DNA from 4 places in the Bacillus sp. XF8 genome. Region 2 is predicted to be linked to each of the others. Evidence: riboswitches for the same ligand, from Rfam matches in the RefSeq annotation. Region 2 holds a riboswitch; each other region holds the start of a gene.

Region 1 (5,618 bases), on a different contig from region 2:
ATTGTCACGGGCTTTCTTTGGGTCATCACTAGCATTCCACATTATTTTTGCAACCCTTGGAATCGGACTATCTTTAATGATTTTTATAAGCGAAGTATTATATCACTGGAAGAAGGATTCAGATTACGCTGTTATGGCAAAAAGGTGGACAAAGGCTTTCGCCATTCTTCTTGGTGTAGCAATTCCAACTGGAACAATCGTCGGTGTACAAATTTCACTTCTTTGGCCCGGGTTCGCCAAAATTGTCGGTCAAGTGATTTCTGTTCCGTTCCAGATTGAGATTTTCGCCTTCTTCTTAGAGGCTTTATTTATGTCCATTTACGTATATGCAGCAGATAAATTACCACCATTTATGAGATTAATCTCACTTTTTTTTGTCATGCTTGGTGCTACTGCATCCGCCGTATTAATTACCTCAGCAAACACATGGATGAATACACCAGCAGGCTTTTCTATGAATCCTGATGGCTCTGTTTTTAACGTTGACCCGTGGAAAGCATTCTTTAATCCTAGCTTTTTCACAAGTTCTTTTCACGTTGTCATTACTGCTTATGCAACGGGAGCGGCAGTCATTGCTTCCATCGCCGGATTTAAATTATTAAAGCGAAATCTGGGTGCACGTGAAATTGCTTATCATAAAAAAGGGCTATTTTTAGGCCTTGTCGTTACATTTATTACCGGCGCAATCATGTGGCTTTCTGGGCATGAATCGGCAATTGCCTTACATGAACATTCTCCGGAAAAATTAGCCGCAGCAGAAGCATTATTTGATACAACATCACATGCTCCTCTTGCAATTGGCGGATTTGTCGATCCGGCAACTCATGAACTACAATACGGGCTTGAAATTCCTAATATGTTAAGTTTGCTAGTTGGATTGAACCCTAACACTGTCGTAAAAGGGTTAAATGAATTTCCACAAGAAACGTGGCCGCCATTTTATACCCATACGTTCTTTAATTTAATGGTTGGTACAGCTGTATTCACTTTTGCCGTCGCAGCAATTGCTCTTTTATATTGGTACTTTATTTATAGAAAAAAAGGAGCAGAGTTGCCAAAATGGCTTCTATGGGCCACTGCTGCATGCGGGCCGATTATGATGCTCGGCATTGAATTCGGATGGATTTTCAGTTGTAGTGGCCGTCAGCCTTGGACGATTTATGGGATGCAGCGCACAATGGATGCTGCTACGCGCGCTGATTTCGTCGGGCCCTTATTTATTTTATTCATCATTTTATATATCGGGCTTGGCGCTTTAACGATTTTCGTACTACGGACTTTCTTTAGAAGACATCCGCTAAAAAATGATTTAAGGCAGCAAGGAGGAGATTCTCGTGCATGAGGCGAGTATTGCGATTATCATTTTATGGGCCCTTATCTTCGTATACAGCATTTTAGGCTCCATTGATTTCGGAGCTGGATTTTGGGGCATGGTATATGCCAAACACCCAACACTTGCTGCAAAGCTTGCCAATCGATACTTATCACCAACTTGGGAGGTCACAAATACTTTCCTCGTTTTTGTTGTTGTTGCATTTCTTGGCTTCTTTCCGAAAGCGACTTTTACCCTTGCAACAGTCATGTTCGTACCGGTGACATTAATTTTAGTTCTCGTCGCTATTCGTAGTACATTTATGGTGTTCGCTTATTCTGTACCAAAATATGAACATACCTTGCGTTTCATTTCTGGTATTACGGGGCTCTTAATTCCTGCCTTATTAATTACGGTTTTACCCGTGACAGAAGGTGCTTATATTACGACTTCTGGAGGTAAAGAAGTCCTATTATACGGAAAACTTTTATCAAGCCCTGTAATTTATTGCTATATGCTATTCGGATTAACTTCTGAGCTATTCCTGTCCTCTCTTTTTCTAGCTGACTTTGCAAGAGAACAAGGCTCAGAGGATACGTATCGCCTTTATAGACGCAATGCCATCGTACTCGGTCCGGCAACACTTGTTACAGCCATCATCGCCCTTGTTGTCATGGAACCCGAAACACATTGGCTCATGCAAGGGTTAATTAAACAATTCCCATGGTTCACAGTATCTATTATTTTATTTGTAATTGGATATTCTTCTCTTTGGTGGACAAATAAAAAGCATAGTACGCTCGGTTGGCCACGGATCGCCGTTTTAGCGGTTGTTGCGCAATATGCATTTGCAAGCTACGCTTACGGCGTCGCGCATTTACCGTATATCATTTATCCAGACGTTACTGTATTCACAAGCTTTACAACGAAGGAAACATTCTATGCCTTACTCATTCTCTATGCAATCGGCATTGCGATCTTACTTCCAGGCTTTATCTTCTTCTGGAATTTATTCTTAAAGGATCGAACGTTCCTAAAGGAAAAATAATAATAGCCCCCTCTGCTACCGTCTTAGCAAAGGGGGCTTCTATATTTAAGTTAAGTACATGTGATCAATCAAGTAAAAAGGTGTTCGGAATGGTACATCCCGTATTATTGATATAAATGACTACCAGCTTCTTTAAATTCTTCTGCCTTCTCTTTCATACCTTGCTCAATTGCTTCTGTTGTTTCTAAATCATTCTCTTTTGCATATTCACGAATATCATGTGAAATTCTCATACTACAGAATTTCGGGCCACACATTGAGCAGAAATGGGCTGTTTTTGCACCTTCTGCTGGCAACGTTTCATCGTGGAAATCCATTGCGCGTTCAGGATCTAAAGATAAGTTAAATTGATCGCGCCAGCGGAATTCAAAACGAGCTTTTGAAAGTGCATCATCACGTTGCTGGGCTGTTTTATGTCCTTTCGCAAGGTCCGCTGCATGCGCTGCAATTTTATACGTAATAACCCCTTCACGAACGTCATCTTTGTTTGGCAATCCTAAATGCTCTTTCGGTGTTACATAGCAAAGCATCGCTGTACCAAACCAGCCGATCATCGCTGCGCCAATCGCCGATGTAATATGATCATAACCTGGTGCAATATCCGTTGTTAACGGTCCGAGTGTATAGAACGGTGCACCTTGGCAAATATCAAGTTCTTTATCCATATTTTCTTTAATTAAATGCATTGGTACATGCCCTGGTCCTTCAATCATTACTTGCACATCATGCTTCCAAGCAATTTTCGTTAACTCACCAAGCGTTTCCAGCTCAGAGAATTGCGCTTCATCATTTGCATCCGCAATCGAACCTGGACGTAATCCATCTCCTAAAGAGAAGGAAACATCATATTGTTTCATAATTTCACAAATTTCTTCAAAGTGTGTGTATAGGAAGTTTTCTTTATGATGATATAAACACCACTGCGCCATAATCGAACCACCGCGTGAAACAATTCCTGTTGTACGCTTTGCTGTAATTGGAATGTAACGAAGTAGTACACCTGCATGAATTGTAAAGTAATCCACACCTTGCTCCGCTTGTTCAATTAACGTGTCACGATATACTTCCCAAGTTAAGTCTTCAGCAATACCATTTACTTTTTCTAGCGCTTGATAAATCGGCACTGTTCCAACTGGTACCGGAGCATTACGGATAATCCATTCACGAGTTGTATGAATATTTTTTCCTGTTGATAGATCCATAATTGTATCTGCGCCCCAGCGCGTTGCCCATGTCATCTTCTCTACTTCTTCTGCAATGGAAGAAGATACCGCAGAGTTCCCAATATTCGCATTTACTTTCACATGGAAATTGCGGCCGATAATCATTGGTTCTGCTTCTGGGTGGTTTATGTTTGCTGGTAAAATAGCGCGTCCTTCTGCAATCTCTTTACGAACAAACTCTGGCTCTACGCCTTCACGAATCGCAACATATTCCATTTCAGATGTAATGATGCCGTTACGAGCATAGTGCATTTGCGTTACATTTGCCCCTTTTTTTGCGCGAAGTGGCTTACGATCCATTTGTGGGAACACAGGTGTATGCTCGGATGCAGCCTTCACACCATCATCTTCCGGTTTGATTTCACGCCCTTCATACTCTTCCACATCTCCGCGCTCAACAATCCAGCCATGACGAGGCGTTGGAATTCCTTGTTCAAGTTCCACTTTGTATTCTGGATCTGTATAAGGTCCGCTCGTATCATACACGCGAATCGGTGGGTTTGGCACACCGTTTGTATCACTTTGTTCGATCTCACGCATCGGTACTTTCATTCCTTCACGCGGGCCATCAACATAGACTTTCTTACTCCCAGGTAAACTCGACTTCAATTCAATTTGCTCAGCTGAAACAGATTGCTTCATAATTTGTGTTTCCTCCCCTTTATCGTTTCAAGAAACCTTCCTTGCTTGAAATCTCCAACCATCTTCCAAGCAACTTTGATTATCTTGACTCTGAATCCAGCTTCAGTGGCTAGAATGGTCGATGGCTTCGCTTCTTCCATTCTGATCAAGCCGCTTCCGCCTTACTTACGTGTGACAAGGACGAGAACTAGTGGCCAGCGCATGCCAAAATAAAAAGAGCCAGGTCCATAGTAAAACAAGGACCTGGCTCATAAAGACATAGTTATGTAAAGCCGTTAACTTCCCTACGCTGGTACGAGCCAGATCAGGTCCAGAGGGTTAAGAAGTTCTCGCACTTCTCTCTCAGCCCAAGCTTCTCTTGGGCACCCCTAGTTTATCACTGATTTAATTTCCAATACTTTCTCATCATACACGATAATCAGAAAAATGCAAAGGTATTCTTAAAGATTCCTCCCTGCCTATCACTTGCTACTCCAATGATCACATAACTACTTATTTTTTCAACTTTATAACAGAAAAGCTTTATTCACGCAGATTCTGTATAGCATGTTTTGTCTTTTCTAATTGCTTTACTGTGAACTCATATTGAGAAGACGAGTATACAAAGAAAACGACATCGACTACTAATAGTTGAGCAAATCGAGAGCTTGTAGCTGCACTACGAATTTTGGCTTCAGGTGCACGCGCTGTAAATAAAGATACATCTGCTAGCTCAGAAATCTTACTGTTTCCTAAACGAGAAAGGCTAATTGTCTTTAACTTAAGCTCTTTTGCTGTTTTCATTAGCTCTATTACGTCTCTCGTTTCTCCACTATACGAGATTCCCCAAAATAAGGCATTTTCTGATTGAGTAGCCATCGCTACCGCTAACAAATGACGATCTGAAATTGCATAAGCCTTTTTACCTAAACGGATCCATTTCTGCGCTACATCCTCTGCAATAAGAAAAGATGCCCCCACTCCATAAATATAAATAACGTCTGTATCTCTTAGGAAATTAACTGCTTCTTCAATAGATTTCGTTTCTAATTGACCCACTGTATCATGAAGCGTTTGTACTGTATTAGATAACGTTTTATCAATAATGGACTGCACTTTTTCATTAGGTTCAATATCAAAATATCCTACATGTTGTATATGCTCTACTTCAGCATATAGACGTGCTTTCAAATCTGGAAAACCAGTTACTCCTAATGATCGACAAAAGCGAACAACGGCCGCACTACTTGCTTCTGCTTCTTTTGCTAATTGATGTATTGTCATCTGTGTTACTTCTTTTGTATGAGAAAGAATATATTCTGCTATCTTTCTCTCTGAGTCAGGTAACTCACCTAAGACTAATTCTATTTGTGTTCGGATACTATTTACCGCCAATTATTTCAGCTTCTTTCCA
Region 2 (5,618 bases):
TTCTATAAGTTTTTTTGTACTTTCATAAGGTGAATCTGCTAAACTTATCGCTGAAATAATGGAAACTCCATCTGCCCCCGCTCCTATAACAGAAGCAGCATTTTCAACTGTAATTCCTCCAATTCCAACAATCGGGACTGTAATCCCCGCCTTTCTAAAATGACGCAGACCTTTCGTTCCTTGTACTGCTTTTGTATCCTTTTTCGTGCTCGTTGGAAAGATAGGTCCTACTCCTAGATAATCCGCCCCATTTGCAATTGCAAAATGTGCTTCCTCTACCGTATGAGCAGATACTCCGACAATTTTATCTCCCATTTTTTCACGAACTGATGTAATTCCTTCGTCATCTTGCCCGACATGAACACCATCTGCATCTAATTCAATTGCTAATTCCACATCATCATTTACGATAAATGGAACATTATATTCTTTACAAAGCGCTTGTAGCTGCTTAGCAAAATGCAACCTGTTCTCTCCAGTTAAAGCTCCTTCTCCCTTTTCACGAAATTGAAAAAGTGTCACTCCGCCATCTAGTGCTTCTTTCATTACTTGTAATGGGTCCTTTTGGCAGTTATTACTTCCCATAATAAAATATACTTGCAATAATTTGGACATTTGTTGTTTATCAATACGCGCCATGTCTCTCATCCCCTCTTACTGCACCTCTTGGAGATTTCCATATTGCTCGATATCATTCGCAGTAGTGTTTGCTAGCTGATTCAAAAATTCAATTTGGAAACTTCCTGGTCCTAATTCTACTGTTTTAACAGCAGCTATTTCTGCTGCCACGCCATAAAATGTTAATGCAGCAACTGCTGCTTTTACATAATCTTTTTCAACTGCTGCAAATGCTCCCATTACAGAAGTTAATAGACAGCCTGTTCCTGTGACTTTCGTTAAAATCTGATGACCATTACGAACGATAACAGTTCGCTCACCATCTGTCACAACGTCTTCTTTTCCGGTAATCACCGTAACTGTATCTAGTTCATCTGCCGCTTGTTTCGCAATTCCTACAACATCACCGTTTCCGATTCCAGCATCGACACCTTTAATTTCCCATTTCTCATTAATTACATTAGCAATTTCCGCTGCATTTCCGCGAATCATTGCTAAATCCACTTCACTTGGAATGTACCTTGCAACTTCTGTTCGATAAGAAGTTGCGCCTGCACCAACTGGATCAAACAATACTGGTACATGATTCGTATTCGCTGATTTACCAGCAAGTAACATTGCTTCTACCTCTTCAGGACGAAGTGTACCCATGTTTAAAACAAGTGCTCCAGCAATACTAGCCATTTCCGCTACTTCTTCTTTTGCATATGCCATAACAGGTGAGGCCCCTAATGCAAGTAAGCCATTCGCTGTAAAATTTGTCACAACAACATTTGTAATATTATGCACAAGTGGATTAGATTCTCTTACTTTCTCCACTACTTTTTTGATTTCTTGTATATTCATTCTTTTCATCTCCTAACTTAATAGTGGGAGATACACAAAAAGACACTTCGCGTATGCAAAGTGCCTGAACATGTGCTTTTACACTCTCCCTACGCTGGCATTATCCAACAGGTTCAAATGGTCAACGACAGATTAGCCGTACTCTCAGTTTGCATCCGCAAACTCCCATGTGTTTTCTTATTCATCTACTTCAGAGTCTACTCTTATTCTAGTAAAATAACAAGTTCTTTACTCTATCATATATAAATCCAAGTTGATTTTCCAACATATAAATTGCGGCTATGAAAAATAAAAAGAGACTTCCTCTCATTTTCTCCTTCTGTTTTCACATGGCATGGGGCTAAAAAAGGAACTGACCGCTTCTATCCACCGGCGGATTCTCTCTACCACCTAAAAGGAATGGTTTTATGTCGGTCTTTCAATCCATATTTATATACAAAAACAGTGATAGGAAATGAATCCTATCACTGTTTCTCATCTTATTATTTTAAGGCTTCAGATACTTCTTTCACCATTGCTGATACAGACTCAAGTCCGCCACCAGATAGGTACCAGTAGTTTGCATCTAAATAGATTACATTGTTGTTTTTCGCAGCATTCGTTTTGCTAACAATTTCATTTTCCACAACTTGTTTTGCAGAAGATTTACCGCCAACAACAGCACCTCTATCGATTACAAATAAGTAATCTGGGTTTTTCTCAAGAATGTATTCAAATGAAATCTTATTACCATGCGTATCCGCTTTAAGTTCTGTATCCACAGGAGCTACACCAAATACGTCATGAATAATACCAAAGCGAGAATTTGGACCATATGCACTTACTTGACCGTCATTTGCTAAGATAATTAAACCTTTTTTATCACTTTTCGTAGCTTTTTCATTTAATGCTTTTATATCTTTTTCAACTGTTGCAATTTCTTTTTTCGCTTGATCTTCTTTACCGAAGATTTTCGCTAACATTTCTGTGTTTTCTTTAAATGATTTCATATAATCTTTTGTATCTTGTTCTACATAAATTGTTGGAGCAATTTTTTCAAATTCTTTGTATGAATCAGATTGTCTTCCAGAAATGATAATTAAATCTGGATTAATTTCATTAATTTTTTCAAAGTCTGGCTCTTTTAAACCACCAACGTTTGTGTATTTTTTATCTTCATATTTAGAAAGGTATTTTGGTACACTCTTTTGTGGTACACCAGTTACTTCAACACCTAATTTATCTAATGTATCTAATGAACCAAAGTCAAATACGACAACTTTTTTCGGGTTTGTTTTAACTTTTGTTTCTCCTAATTTATGCTTAATCGTAATTTCTTTACTTTCACTTGCTTCTGTTTTTTTATCAGAAGAAGCGTTGTTGCTACAAGCTACAGCTACAATTGCAAGCATGAAAGTTAATAATAGCATTGCTAATTTTTTCACTTTAATCACCTCTATAAATTTTTAAAAATTATTTTAAATAGATAGTAAGCTAGTACTACCAAAATAACCCCCACTATGAAAAATAAATACATATATTATTTCCGGCAATTTCCTCAATATGAATATTCATATCATAAATATCTTTCAAAACAACCGGATCAATAATTTCATTTGTTGCTCCTTCTTTCATTACTTTTCCATCTTTCAAAGCAACGATGCGATCGGAGTAACAAGAAGCAAAGTTAATATCATGAATGACAATAACAATTGTTTTGCCAAGCTCTTCAACTAAGCGTCTCAGTACTTTCATAATTTGGACAGAATGTTTCATATCTAAATTGTTAAGCGGCTCATCTAGCAAAATGTATTCTGTATTTTGAGCAATGACCATGGCGATATATGCTCTTTGCCGTTGCCCACCACTGAGCTGATCTAAATACTTATATTGAATATCTTCAAGCTCCATATAACGGATTGCTTCTTCAATATGATTCCAATCTTCCTTTGATAGATTACCTTGTGAATATGGAAATCTTCCAAAGCTAACTAATTCCCGAATTGTAAGTCTTAAATTGATATGATTTGTTTGCTTTAAAATAGAGATTTTTTTGGCAAGCTCATTACTCTTCCATTCGCCAATTTCTTTATCCTCTATATAGATTTCACCAGCATCTTTTTTTAACAGCCTGCTCATCATAGAAAGAACTGTACTTTTTCCAGCTCCATTCGGCCCGATAAAGGATGTTATTTTCCCTTTTGCTATTTTAATAGAGACATCCTCAACAACATTTTTATTTCCATATTGTTTTGATACATTTCTTACTTCTACCATGTCTTGCTCTCCTTTAATAGAAGATAGATGAAGTATACTCCACCAACAAAATTCACAATAACGCTTAAAGTTGTATTAAATTCAAATAATCTTTCAACAATCAATTGTCCCCCTACTAGGGCAATAATACTAATAAATATAGAACCTGCTATTAAATATTTGTGCTGATATGTACGTAAACATTCACGCGCAACGTTAACTACAAGTAATCCTAAAAATGTAATTGGTCCAACTAGTGCTGTAGAAATAGAAACTAGAATCGCAATTACAATTAACAGCTTTTTCACAACTTTATCGTAGTCTACACCTAAATTAATAGCCTCTTCTCTTCCTAGTGATAGTACATCTAATAACTTCAGTTCCTTATACACATATGCAATAACTAATACAATTCCAATAATAGACGTTACAAGTAACTCTGTTTTTACGTTATTTACACTAGCAAACATTTTTCCTTGTACAATTTGAAACTCATTTGGATCAATGAGCACTTGCATAAAGGAAGATAAACTTTGAAAGAATGTACCAAATATTAATCCAATTAACAATAAGAAGTAAATATTGTTGCCTTCCCTCTTAAAGAGAAATTTATAAAGAAATAGCGAAAAGACAACCATTAAACTTATGGATATAAGAAAGTTAATATTTGTATTCATCATCGCGATATGCTGCGATCCAAACACAAACACAACAAATGTTTGAATAAACATATAAAGTGAATCTAAACCGATGACACTAGGTGTTAAAATACGGTTGTTACTAATTGTTTGAAAAATCATAGACGAAAACGCAATTGCTCCGCCCGTTATAACCATTGCCAATAATTTCTTCCCTCTTCTTGGCAATGCATAATCTAACGTATTCATATTTAAGTTAATAAATAAAAATATCCCAATGGCTACAATTGATAAAATGGCAAGCACTGCCAACATTTTTTTATGATTTGTTTGTTTTCTATGCTGCATATGCGTTTCTCCTCATCAATAAATAAAGGAAGATTCCGCTTCCGATTACCCCTACTGTAAGACCGATAGAAATCTCGTACGGATAAATCACGATGCGGCCAAGTATATCGCAAGCAAGTACGAAAACTGCTCCGAGTAAAGCAGTATGAGGTAAACTATTTTTCAAATTATCCCCGCGGTAAATCGAAACAATGTTTGGAATAATAAGCCCTAAAAACGGAATCATTCCGACAGTTAAGACAACCAATGCAGAGATTAAAGCGACGATAATGAGACCGATATTTAGCACACGGTTGTAATTCATCCCTAAATTCGCTGCAAAATCTTCTCCCATTCCAGCAACGGTAAAACGATTTGCGTATAAAAAGGCAATGATCACAAGCGGGATACTTAAATATAAAATTTCATATCTTCCCTTCATAATCATTGAAAAATCACCTTGTAGCCATGAATTGATATTTTGAATTAAGTCATATTTATAAGCAAAGAATGTTGTAATGGAACTAATAATATTTCCAAACATAATCCCAACAAGTGGAATGAAAATTGTATCCTTAAACTTAATTCTCTTCAAAATTTGCATAAATAAAAATGTGCCAGCTAACGCAAAAATAAATGCTACCAACATTTTTTCAAGTGGGCTTGCTGACGTAAATAGCAACAATGAAACTAAAACGCCTAACTTTGCGCTATCCATCGTCCCCGCAGTTGTTGGAGATACAAACTTATTTCTGCTCAATTGCTGCATAATTAAGCCACTTATACTTAAACTAATACCGGCTACAATAATACTAATTAAGCGCGGTAATCTGCTAACAAGTAAAATTTGGAGCTGTCCTTGATCTAAATGTAAAATGTCTGTCGGCTTAATATCTTTTACACCGATAAAAATAGACGCAATTGATAAAACAATAAGCATGATAAACAAATATC
Region 3 (5,618 bases), on a different contig from region 2:
GTCGGAATGCTTATCGCAAAAATTGTACTTACAAGTAATAACTTATTCCCTATTCGTTTTCTCGTTCTCATATTTTTCGATTCCTCCAATATTAAATTTTTATAACTATCGTACAATCTAGGTAGTTACATTTTCTAAAAATACGTTTGTTGATTATTTCCTTTAATTAAATTCTTATCCCTAGGAAAGCTTTCAAGAAAAAGTGAATGATTTGCTAAATTTGAAGTATATCAATCTATATTCCAATTATTGTAAGATAAATAGAGAGCAATAATTTTCTTTACAGCTATTTCCTCCCTCTTAAGAATCTTCAATAAAAATCATACTCTCCCTCTTTTTATTGTGTAATTTTTTTATAATATGTCCGCAACAAATTACTGAATTTAATTTTTCTAAAACGTAGAGATTATTTTTGTACACTAAAAAATGACTAAACTAAGTTAGCCATTTTTTGTAATCCGCAGTTACTTTTGCAATGTGAGTAATATCTTTTCCTTACAAACTTACACCTTCTCCCTTTTCTTCCACTGGCCACTTTTCTAATGTGTAAGCCATCTCCCAAAATGAATATTCATACTGGCTGCTAATTACAAAATGTTGTTTCATACGCTTACGATCAGCTTCTGTTACTGTTTCAGCAATTGCATCTAATCGTGCAATTTGCTCTTCTACTAAAGTACGGAACCAGTCAGAGCCGTATGCGGAAATCCATTCTTGGTAAATTGGTTCTTCGGGTTGACATTCTTTCAAACGTTCACCAATTTCATAATAAAGCCAATAGCAAGGTAAAATCGCTGCAATAATATCCCCTAAATGTCCTTCATAGGCAGCACGATACATATGTGATGTATACGCATAAGCCGTCGGTGCAGGAACGAATGATTCTTTTTCATCTTCAGTAATTCCTAATTTTTTTGCAAAATTCTCATGTAACGATAATTCAGCTTGGTATGTATTTTGTGCATGATGCGCCATGCGAGCTGTCGTTTCTAATTCAGTAGCTTTCGCCGCCCCTAACGTTTGGATTCTTGCGAAATGACTTAAATAATATGAATCTTGCAGTACATAATAGCGGAAACTAGCTAAATCTAGCGTTCCATCTCCTAGTTTTGTGACAAACGGATGGTTAAAGCTTGTTTCCCAAATTGAATTAACTTCTTTGCGTAATAACTGTGAAAATGACATTATAAGACCCCCAATAAATATATAAATTACAAATAATAGTTACAATCTGTATTTTTTATAAAATAGAAAGCTAAAACAGATTTCTCCACCAATTGTTTATCAGTACCTAGACGACTTGCCCTTTTACCAAAACTTGACTTTCAGCAGCATGCAGTGCATATAAATGGATGCATAAAGTGAAACTTTAATCAGTGGGGGTTTTCTTCATCCCACTACTGATTATTAGCCCTCACGAATCGGGCTTTTACGGGCAGTTAATCCCCCACCTAACTTCTTTGCTTTCGCTGAACTTTGAGGTGGGGGTCTTACTGCCCACAAATAGCGGGATAAAATAAAAAGCACTTTCTCCACATACGTAAAGAAAGTGCTTTGGAAATCATCGATATTTTATAAATATAATGTCCCATCACTTCCACTTCCCTACGCTGGTATCAGCCAGATCAGGTCCTAAGGGTCTCAAAGGTATACTTTGATCTCAGCCTATCTAAAGGCACTCCTAGTGGATCGATATTAACTATTTAATTTGATACTTATCATAACACAATTCATAGAACTGTCAAATATTATTTGAACGTTCAAACTTTATAAAATATTTTTCATCTATTCCCACTAATTGTTCAAGCCGCTCTTTAACATTTAAATTACAAACACCACCGTGGTAACAAATTACAGTCTCAATATCAAACTCTAAAAATCTTCTAAGCGATTCTTTAGCTATTTCCATATATGGTGTCGTTTGCGGGACGGGCCCTTTTAAGTTTCCATCAACGCATACCATTGCGTCACCTGCAATTAATGCTTTATATTTTTCACTATATAAACTAATATGTCCCGGAGTATGCCCTGGTGTATGAATTACTTTAATGCCTCCGAAAAAGGGTAAACTTTGTCCATCTTTTAATGTTTGATTTACTTTTGCTATAGGTGGATTTTTATATAGAAATTGCATAACTTCCGGAAGTGCATCCCATTGGTCTTTATTCATGTTACTTGGATTTGTTTTCATTAAATGCACTTGTCCTTCAATATACGGCTTATCTAATTCATGTGCGTACACTTCAATAGGTTGATCTGCTTTTTGTTGTATTTCAGGAAGACTCCCAATATGATCTATATCCTGATGTGTTAAAATGATTGTTTGTAATTGTTCGAAAGGCACACCAACATCATTCATCACATCACGAATTTGTTTCAATTGTCCTGGCATACCAGTATCGACTAATATAGCTTCTTTTTCATCATATATTTGTTCGATATAAATTAATCAAATCTTTTAAAGCCGCTGCCGCTGCTCCTCTTGGGCTCGAAGCTCCTCCGGTTGAAGTAACTTTTCCCATCGTATCAGTATGAAAAGTGATTCCTTTTTCCGTTCCATTTACATGAGCCAACGGATGTTCTTTCCCTATTTCACACGGGCAGACTTCAAGTTTAAGATTTCCTGAATAATCTTTATATGCTTTTGCTATTAGTTTTAGAGATTTACCTTGTTCTTTCGCTTTCAGTATATCTTGTTTCGTAACACTTTCTATACCTTTTATAGATATACAATTCAATGAATTTTCTGCTTGCAGCAAACTATTTGCCAATAATAATAGTTTACAAGCACTATCCATTCCACTTACATCTAATGATGGGTCTGTTTCAGCTATTCCTTTTTGCTGTGCTTGATGTAATGCTTCCTGGAATGTTACATCTTTTTCATACATGTCTGTAAGAATATAATTTGTTGTTCCATTTAAAATACCTTCTATGCTTTCAATTTGACATCCAGCTAAACTAAATTGTCCAATATCTAAAGTTGGGAGTGCAGCTGCAGTTGCACCGCTGTAGCGAATACGTACGTTTGCTAGTTTTGCTTTTTCTTTTATTTCTTGCCAATTCGTAACAAGTGCTCCTTTTGAAATAGACACTACATCCATATGGTTTTTAATCGCTGTTTGAATGTATGTTCTTCCAGGCTCGCCAGTTTGAAGATTTGTTGGTGTAGATTCTATTAATACATTACCAAAAGGAATTTTTTCACTTTTATCAAGTGGATAGTGTTTGATATATTTCTCTAATGCACAAGAACCAGTACCATAAATTAATAGTTCTTTAATATGTAAGCCCTTGTCATTATAAAGATTGACTGTACTTCCAATAATTCCAGTAAAGACAAGTTCAATTCCGTACATCTCTTTTATATATGCATCTTTCTCCAATACCAATTTCACAAACTCTTTTCCAACAGTTCCATATCCAGATATCACTATGTTAACTCTCATATCATCACCTCAAACTATTATGCTATTTTAATGTTAGCTCCATTATACTCCGAAGGTACGATACAATTCACGAAGTAAAAACTCCCTCACCATACTTTGAGGGAGTTCTTGCTTTTCAATATAAATATGAATCCAGTTATTTTGGTAAATTGGATAACTTTTCAGCAATTGTCCGGTAAAAAGTATTAATATCAGAAAAACCTAATGAGTCCGAAACACTTAGTCCAACCATATCAAGGTGATCCCAATTTTGTTTTGTCTCAATATGATTCCATTTTCCAATCTCTGGTGCACCATTATTATTTATGATTGTATCAGTTGATGGCCCTACCATCGAACTTGTATTTACCACGCCGTCATTTTGCCACCAAGATGAATCAATGAATGGTTGATTTTGTTCGTACCTTTCATATGATCCTAAGAAAATCGCATTCCCCATTAACGTTTTATTCATTGTGATGTGCGGTAAGTGAAGCCCTGTTATAGGAGCTGCTTGTGTGGCATGTCCACTGTAAGAAAAATAATATACGTCTGGTTGCGCTTTTACCCATTCATTCAATTCCCTCGCCCCATCTGTACTTAAATCCCATTGACTTATATCTTTCGTCCCATTCCAAATGGAACTATTTAACACACGATTTGAATATTGAAGAAATGACTCTCCGGCTTTCTTTTTAATTCCCCATTGATCCAATTTAAAGTCGTATAGTGATAGATTGTTATTTTCTCCAATTCCAGCAGTTGCAACTAGTAATTGCTTTACGGCTGGCAGAAGTAAACTTCCATCTGCAAGTGTCGTCCCGTTATGAGGCGTTGCCAATGTCGTTACACTATGAACATATGATTTTCCGCCATGGAACAATGGAGACATCTTCACATCTGCATGTTGTTTTGCATACTCCCTCTCCTCTTGATTTCCTTCTTTCAATAATTGAACGAGCGCGCGTATCGTTTGACCACCCATGCTATGTCCTACTAAATGAACCTTATTTGTTTCATTCCAATTTTGAACAAACCCTGTATATGTTCTACCATATCGATCGTGTCCATGTTTCTCCGCATGTGCTGCTCCATAATCTACTGTTCCACCATTAATTTCAGCATATAATTCACAAGCACGGTCCCAGTTACTTGATAATGGCCCAACGGCGGCGGTATGTACATTGTATCCATTCCTCTTTAAATTCTCTTGAATATCATGTACACCACCCCAATACTTTACACCCAACAATTCATCTCTTCCCCATCCCGTAAAACCATGTACTAAAATAATAGGATTGTTATTTTTCTTTCCCTCCTCTGCGTGCGTTGGCATTGGCAGCATTACACTCGAAGCGATAAAACATAAAATTAATAATCCCCAAAATAATCTTCTCATTTTACATCCCCTTTTCTTTTTTCTACCCCTCTAATAAAACGCTTTCATTTTTACCCCCTTTTTATGTAATAGAAAAAAGATTCACAAAGATATACCTACGCAATTCGCAAAGGTTATATAGTGTGGATCTCCAATTCTCTATCACATTTATTAACTTAAAGATACTGTAAACTACATCATTTGAATTGTCTATCAATTATGAAATATTACATAGTTGATAAAGTTTTGTTGACAATTCTCTTTTCTTCTTACCTTTATTCTTTAACTTGTACAGCCATTTGTCATCCAAATTCATGAAAAAGCAAAGTCTTTACAGAAAGAGCTAAACGCCGCAAACTCTCAAATTGAAAGATATATTCAAGAAGAAGAAAGACACTGAATCGCGAGAGACCTTCACGATACACTCGGACAAACATTAACAATGATTAAAGTGAAAAGTGAACTGACAATAAGATTAATAGAAAAGAAGCCACCACAAGCAAAACGAGAATTAAACGATATTCTAGATACATCACGCTTTGCATCAAAACAAGTGCGTAAACTTGTTACTGATATGAAATATATATCAATCGAAAATGAATTTACTCACGTTCGTGAGCTATTACATACAGCCAGTATTCAATGTAACAAACGGAACTGTTAGAAATTATTTATCATCTGCCATTCAAAATTTGAAGCTGAATCAAGATTTCATGCTATTCGTATTGCCGATGAAAAAGGTTGGTTATGATGAAAGATACGGTGTAGAAAAGGGATGCTTCTCCCCTTATTAATATAAAAACTATTTTCCT
Region 4 (5,618 bases), on a different contig from region 2:
AAGGTGAAGGAAAAGAACGGACAATTTTAGCTTGGAAAGAAAAAGAATTTTATAAACAAGAAAACTTGGCTCCGTTTATCTTATATGCAATGAATAAAGTACAGAGCTTGCCACAGTTTCATAAAGATGAAATACCAACTTTAGTTCGTATTGTTCGTTTATGCCAAAAGATTGGTTGGTATAAGGAAGCTTATACATTTATGGTGAACCAAAGATTAGATGAATTTGTACATACATCTATGGAATATGAAACGTGGGATATTTTAACTCAAGTTGTGGCTTGGAACTACTTAATCGTAAAATATCGAGTCGGTGAATTAGAAAATAAAGATGTAATGATATGGGAAAGAATTAAATTTAATGAAGAATGTATTGAAAAATGTGAAAAGCTATTATCTCATAAGGAAGTAATGGAACTTACATTCTTTTATATTTGCAAACAGGCAAAACTATTGTCCAAAGAAGAATTGGATCAAGAGATGATGCATTTAGCAATATACTGTAATACATACGTTTATGACTTATACATATATGACTTATTAAAAAAATATCGTAAGTGTACGGATTTTTTAACATATTATGGACCGAGTCGTTCTGTTGTTGCATGTCAAAGGGCTGTAATTGCTCAAATTTCTGACCGTCTTAATCCGTTAAAAACTACGCATGTGGATGATTATCTTTATGTAATGAAGGAAATGATGGAGCACATGTCGTTTGAGTTTATGAATCGATACGAGCACTTCATTGGAAAACTATTATCATATGTACCATTTTTTGAAATGATTCAAGTTCCGCAACATGCATATTATTGTGAAGAGTTGATGTATGTTTGTAAAGGAACTGAACATAAAGAAGAAATCTTGCGGAATTATATATTTATACAATTACATGATTGTTTACCGTCATTTATTAAGCAATTTCTAAAGAATAAGCGCTATGCAACGATTCATGATATTTTATTTTACTGGTGTGATGATGAACAACGAATGGGCTTAGAAAAGAAGTATAATTTAAGTTTTATTTATGAACGATATGCGTGTGGATAAAGAGAAGTTTTTCTTTGTTCAAGTAATATAGTGTATATATGGAAAAAAGGATCTCACCTTCAGGTGGGATCCCTTTTGTAGTCGTAAATGTAGAAGATTGTTCTAAGCTTCTTGCTGCTTCTTACGGTGCTCAGGAATGTAGATATATTGGGAAATAATTACTAATACCCCTATAAAAAATACAGGGAGTATAGCAGCAATATGAAAACCACTATAAATTATATTTGTTATTAAACCGCCGATAATAATAAATGCAGTATATATATGAGAAATTTGTTTCTTTAGACGGATTTTGAATGCTTCCATCAAAGATTCAATTGCAACAAATGAGATGACGATAGCTAAAAAGACAAGGTTAGTATTGTAAATTACTAAGCAACAGATTAAACCGAGAAAAGCTAAATACTCAATTATTAAGGGAATATTACGTGGCATATAATATTACCGAACCAAATAAGGCAGTGGATTTACTGCGTTTGTCTTTTCAGAATTCCATTCACCATTATGTAATTCAAAATGGTGATGTTGTCCAAATGAATGACCTGTATTTCCCATATGTCCTAATAATTCCCCGGTTTGAACTTGATCACCAACTTCTACTGAACGGTCTTTCATATGAGCGTAAACTGTTGTATATAGTTTACCTTGAATATGATGTGCCACAAATACGACATTTCCATAGCTAGCAGAGTAATAAGACTTTATAACTTTGCCTGCAGCAGCTGCATGAATTGAAACATTACCTGGTGCGATAATATCTACACCATAATGCATTTGTTCCCAGCGCATATCAAATGTAGAACTAATTGTTCCTTGAGTAGGAAATTTAAAAACAGCAGGAATAGAAGGAGCGGCTTGTTTAGGTTGTGGTTGCTTTTCAATGATATAATGTTTTGCTACAAATCCATAAGCTGTTCCAAAACGGATTTTATACCAAGTACCGACTGTTTCTATAACTTCTACTTGTGTTCCGTTATGTAAAGATCCAATCACGGAGGTATTTGTTCCGGCCCCACTGCGGACTTTTAATACAGGTGCACCAACATAAAAGGAAGATTGATTTTGTGTTGTAATTCCTTTTACTAATGGCTGTGATGTATGGGATACAAATTCTTTTTTTACATACCCTACTTGCCCATTATGTGAGATTTTATACCAATCCCCTTTTGTTTCTTGTACAGAGATGAATTTGCCGTTTGGTAATCTATCAGTAATAGAGGATTTGATATTTGGCTCAGAGCGAACGTTTAAAATATTGGTATTTACGATATAATTATTTTTAAGTTTAGTAGATGTAGTAAACGCAATATCTGTTTTTTTTAAGGAGTTAGTTTTATTTATTGTATTTATTCTGTTATTCGAATATAATATTTTTGTATTTGATTTTATATATTGAGTGTTTTGAGTAGGCAATTGCTGAGCTGCTACAGTGCGCGTATCTACTTGATTTATGGATGGAAGTAGAGAGGCGACTGCGACAGTAGTTGCCGTTAAAGCTGTAGCTTTCTGTTTCATCTAATATTAGCCCCCATAGATGTATTAATATATTTTTTATTATAGTATAAAGATATAATACTTTGTGCATTGTTCACATAACTGTAATATGAAATGAGAAAAAATAACAATTTTTTAATGGAATCGAAATATATTACAAGAATAACAGATAAATAATCATTAGAATATGAATAAAAGATAATCGATATTTTCTGAATAGATAGTGAAAAATCACTTTTGTACTTATTAGTAGGAGAACAAGTAGCCATGCCTATATGAATGTTTATTTTTCATATTTTATATAGTAGAACTTAGATGTGAATAATTCTCATTTTATAATCTGTAAGCCAACTGGTTATTAGTCCTTGCCAATTAGGATAAATGAGATAGTAATAAGTTAAAACAGTTGCTGATGACCCACGACAGTGTTATACTGACTATGGTAATTTCATATTATGCTAGGAGAGCTGGTGTTGCCAGCTGAGAGTAAGACCGAGAGTCTTTGATCCTTTTTACTACCTGATCTAGATTATGCTAGCGTAGGGAAGCAATTCGGACATGAACAGTCAGTCCCTGTTTCTTTGCGTAAAGAAACAGGGCTTTTTTATTGGACAAATTCATAGTAACAACCACTAGGGGTGCTTTGCATGCTGAGAGAGGAATAATCCTTAACCCTTATGGACCTGATCTAGGTAATACTAGCGAAGGGAAGTGGAACAACGAATAAATGTGTTTTTATTTGCTGTAGCCACTTCTTATATATAGGAGTGGCTTTTTTATTTAGATAAACAGATATGAAGGAAGGGGAAATATAAATGAAATTTTGTGAGAGATTATTCGAGACTGTGCAGCCTGTTTGGGAAAAAAGTCATAATCACCCGTTTGTAACGGGGATGGGGGACGGTACGTTAGAAAAAGATAAATTCCAATATTACATCATACAAGATTATCTATATTTACTAGATTATGCAAAATTATATGCAATTGGAGTTGTGAAAGCGACTAATCCGCAAGTTATGGCAAAATTTGCAGAACAAATAGATGGTATTTTAAATGGAGAAATGACAATCCATAAACAGTATGCAAAACGCCTTGGTATTTCTGTAAAGGAGATGGAAGAGGCAAAACCATCTGCTAAAAATTTAGCATATACAAACTATATGATGTCAGTATCTCAAAATGGTACGCTTGCAGAGTTAATTGCGGCTCTTCTTCCTTGTATGTGGAGCTACTGGGAAATTGGAAAACGTTTAAATGATATTCCGGGAGCAAGGAATCATGAGTTCTTTGGGGAGTGGATTCAAGGATATAGCTCAGAAGAATATGGAGACCTTTGCATTTGGTTAATGGATTTATTAAATGAACTAGCTATTGGGAAATCTGAACAAGAGTTAGCCAAATTAGAAGAGATTTTCTTATATTCCAGCCGATTTGAGTATTTATTCTGGGATATGGCGTATCGTAAGGAGATGTGGGGTTTTGAGGAGCAAGAGCATACTACAATTTCATAATGTTTCTTTTCATTATGATGAAAAGCCAATCATAAACGGCCTAGATGCTTTCGTGCAAGAAAAGGAGTTTGTTAGCATCATTGGACCGAGTGGCTGTGGCAAAAGTACATTGTTTCGTTTAATTACAGGATTAGAAGAACCGACGGCTGGAACTATCCAACTGACAGAAACAACGAGTCATCCTGTAGGATATATGCCACAAAAAGATATGCTCCTGCCGTGGAGAACGATTATTGAAAATGCGGCATTACCTTTAGAATGTCAGGGTGTAAAGAAAAAAGAAGCGCATGTAAAGGCAAAGGAACTCTTAGAACAATTTGGTTTGCAAGGATACGAGGATAAATATCCGAAAGATTTATCTGGTGGAATGCGGCAACGGGTATCCTTTATTCGAACCTTATTAACAGGTGGGAATATTTTACTGTTAGATGAACCGTTCAGTGCACTAGATGCATTAACGAAATCAACTTTGCAAGAATGGTTGTTTGAACAATGGAAACAATGGCAAAAAACAATTTTATTTATTACGCACGATGTGGAGGAAGCTCTTTTTCTTTCTAATCGAATTTTAGTTGTGACGGAGCAGCCCATAACAACTTTGACGGAGCGTATCGTTCCCCTTGGAACTGATCGTTCAAGAAAAGATTTGTATAAGCCTGAGATACTCGCGCTAAAAGATGAGCTACTTGGTATGTTGCAAAGGCAGGTGCTCATATGAAACGTATGACAGAATTATTACCTGCATTGATTTTAAGTAGCATTTTACTTGTGAGCTGGGAAGTGGGAGCTAGAATTGTAGACGAGATGTACATCTTACCATCCCCGACTGCAATTCTAGCTAAAATGTGGGCGTTGCGAGATATATTGCTTGCAGTTCATCTACCGGCGACGTTATACGTAGTTTTAATAGGAGTTGTTATTTCCATCGTGCTCGGTGTGGGACTCGCGATGTTAATGAATGCTAGTTCATGGATGGAGAGAGCATTTTATCCACTGTTAGTTGCATCACAAACGATTCCAATTACAGCTCTAGCACCATTATTTGTTTTATGGTTTGGATATTCAATTTGGAGCAAGGTAGTTGTGACAGTTTTGATTACATTTTTCCCGATTGCAGTAAATACGTATGACGGATTGCGCAGTACAAAAAAGGAATGGGAGGAACTTTTAGTAACATACGGTGCAACAAAAAAAGACATTTTTCTAAAGTTAAAGTTGCCATCTGCACTTCCTTACTTTTTCTCTGCTTTAAAAATTGCAGTTCCTCTTAGTGTCATTGGAGCAGCAATTGGTGAGTGGCTTGGCGCTCAAGCGGGTCTAGGGTACTTTAGTAAACGAATGATGACACAATTAGATGGAGCAGGCGTATTTGCACCTATTGTACTCTTATCATTATTAGCCATCTTCTTTGTATTACTGGTTTCTATATTAGAAAAGAAATTGATTAGTTGGAGGAAACATTCATGAAATTATTCAAACGCATCTTTGTGTTTACATTATTAGTTGCAATGATTGCAGGATGTTCTAGTAATTCGGCATCAGATAAGAAAAAGAAAGAAAAAGAAAT

What was found. Region 2 has a riboswitch for thiamine pyrophosphate ahead of thiM (hydroxyethylthiazole kinase). Riboswitches for the same ligand answer to the same signal wherever they lie in the genome.
Region 1: linked by a shared signal. The riboswitch ahead of thiC (phosphomethylpyrimidine synthase ThiC) and the one ahead of thiM (hydroxyethylthiazole kinase) in region 2 are both predicted to bind thiamine pyrophosphate.
Region 3: linked by a shared signal. The riboswitch ahead of tenA (thiaminase II) and the one ahead of thiM (hydroxyethylthiazole kinase) in region 2 are both predicted to bind thiamine pyrophosphate.
Region 4: linked by a shared signal. The riboswitch ahead of tenA (thiaminase II) and the one ahead of thiM (hydroxyethylthiazole kinase) in region 2 are both predicted to bind thiamine pyrophosphate.

The regions. Positions count from the first base shown of each region.
Region 1 covers NZ_JAGDQK010000018.1:9,072-14,689, reverse strand. The annotation lists gene J4P91_RS11240 (cytochrome ubiquinol oxidase subunit I) at 1-1,342, shown strand, start outside; gene J4P91_RS11235 (cytochrome d ubiquinol oxidase subunit II) at 1,335-2,360, shown strand; gene thiC (phosphomethylpyrimidine synthase ThiC) at 2,465-4,225, opposite strand; TPP riboswitch at 4,490-4,605, opposite strand; gene J4P91_RS11225 (MurR/RpiR family transcriptional regulator) at 4,748-5,599, opposite strand.
Region 2 covers NZ_JAGDQK010000025.1:27,795-33,412, forward strand. The annotation lists gene thiE (thiamine phosphate synthase) at 1-648, opposite strand, end outside; gene thiM (hydroxyethylthiazole kinase) at 655-1,473, opposite strand; TPP riboswitch at 1,534-1,643, opposite strand; gene J4P91_RS16445 (siderophore ABC transporter substrate-binding protein) at 1,947-2,888, opposite strand; gene J4P91_RS16450 (iron ABC transporter ATP-binding protein) at 2,962-3,720, opposite strand; gene J4P91_RS16455 (iron chelate uptake ABC transporter family permease subunit) at 3,714-4,685, opposite strand; gene J4P91_RS16460 (ABC transporter permease) at 4,675-5,618, opposite strand, start outside.
Region 3 covers NZ_JAGDQK010000020.1:146,048-151,665, forward strand. The annotation lists gene J4P91_RS13975 (alpha/beta hydrolase) at 1-71, opposite strand, end outside; gene tenA (thiaminase II) at 496-1,185, opposite strand; TPP riboswitch at 1,586-1,693, opposite strand; gene J4P91_RS13985 (MBL fold metallo-hydrolase) at 1,742-2,446, opposite strand; gene J4P91_RS13990 (homoserine dehydrogenase) at 2,424-3,449, opposite strand; gene J4P91_RS13995 (esterase/lipase family protein) at 3,586-4,773, opposite strand; partial or broken gene J4P91_RS14000 (sensor histidine kinase) at 5,066-5,449, shown strand.
Region 4 covers NZ_JAGDQK010000038.1:1,217-6,834, forward strand. The annotation lists gene J4P91_RS21615 (DUF3965 domain-containing protein) at 1-1,046, shown strand, start outside; gene J4P91_RS21620 (hypothetical protein) at 1,149-1,481, opposite strand; gene J4P91_RS21625 (SH3 domain-containing protein) at 1,488-2,561, opposite strand; TPP riboswitch at 2,991-3,103, shown strand; TPP riboswitch at 3,165-3,267, shown strand; gene tenA (thiaminase II) at 3,356-4,051, shown strand; gene J4P91_RS21635 (ABC transporter ATP-binding protein) at 4,020-4,769, shown strand; gene J4P91_RS21640 (ABC transporter permease) at 4,766-5,518, shown strand; gene J4P91_RS21645 (ABC transporter substrate-binding protein) at 5,515-5,618, shown strand, end outside.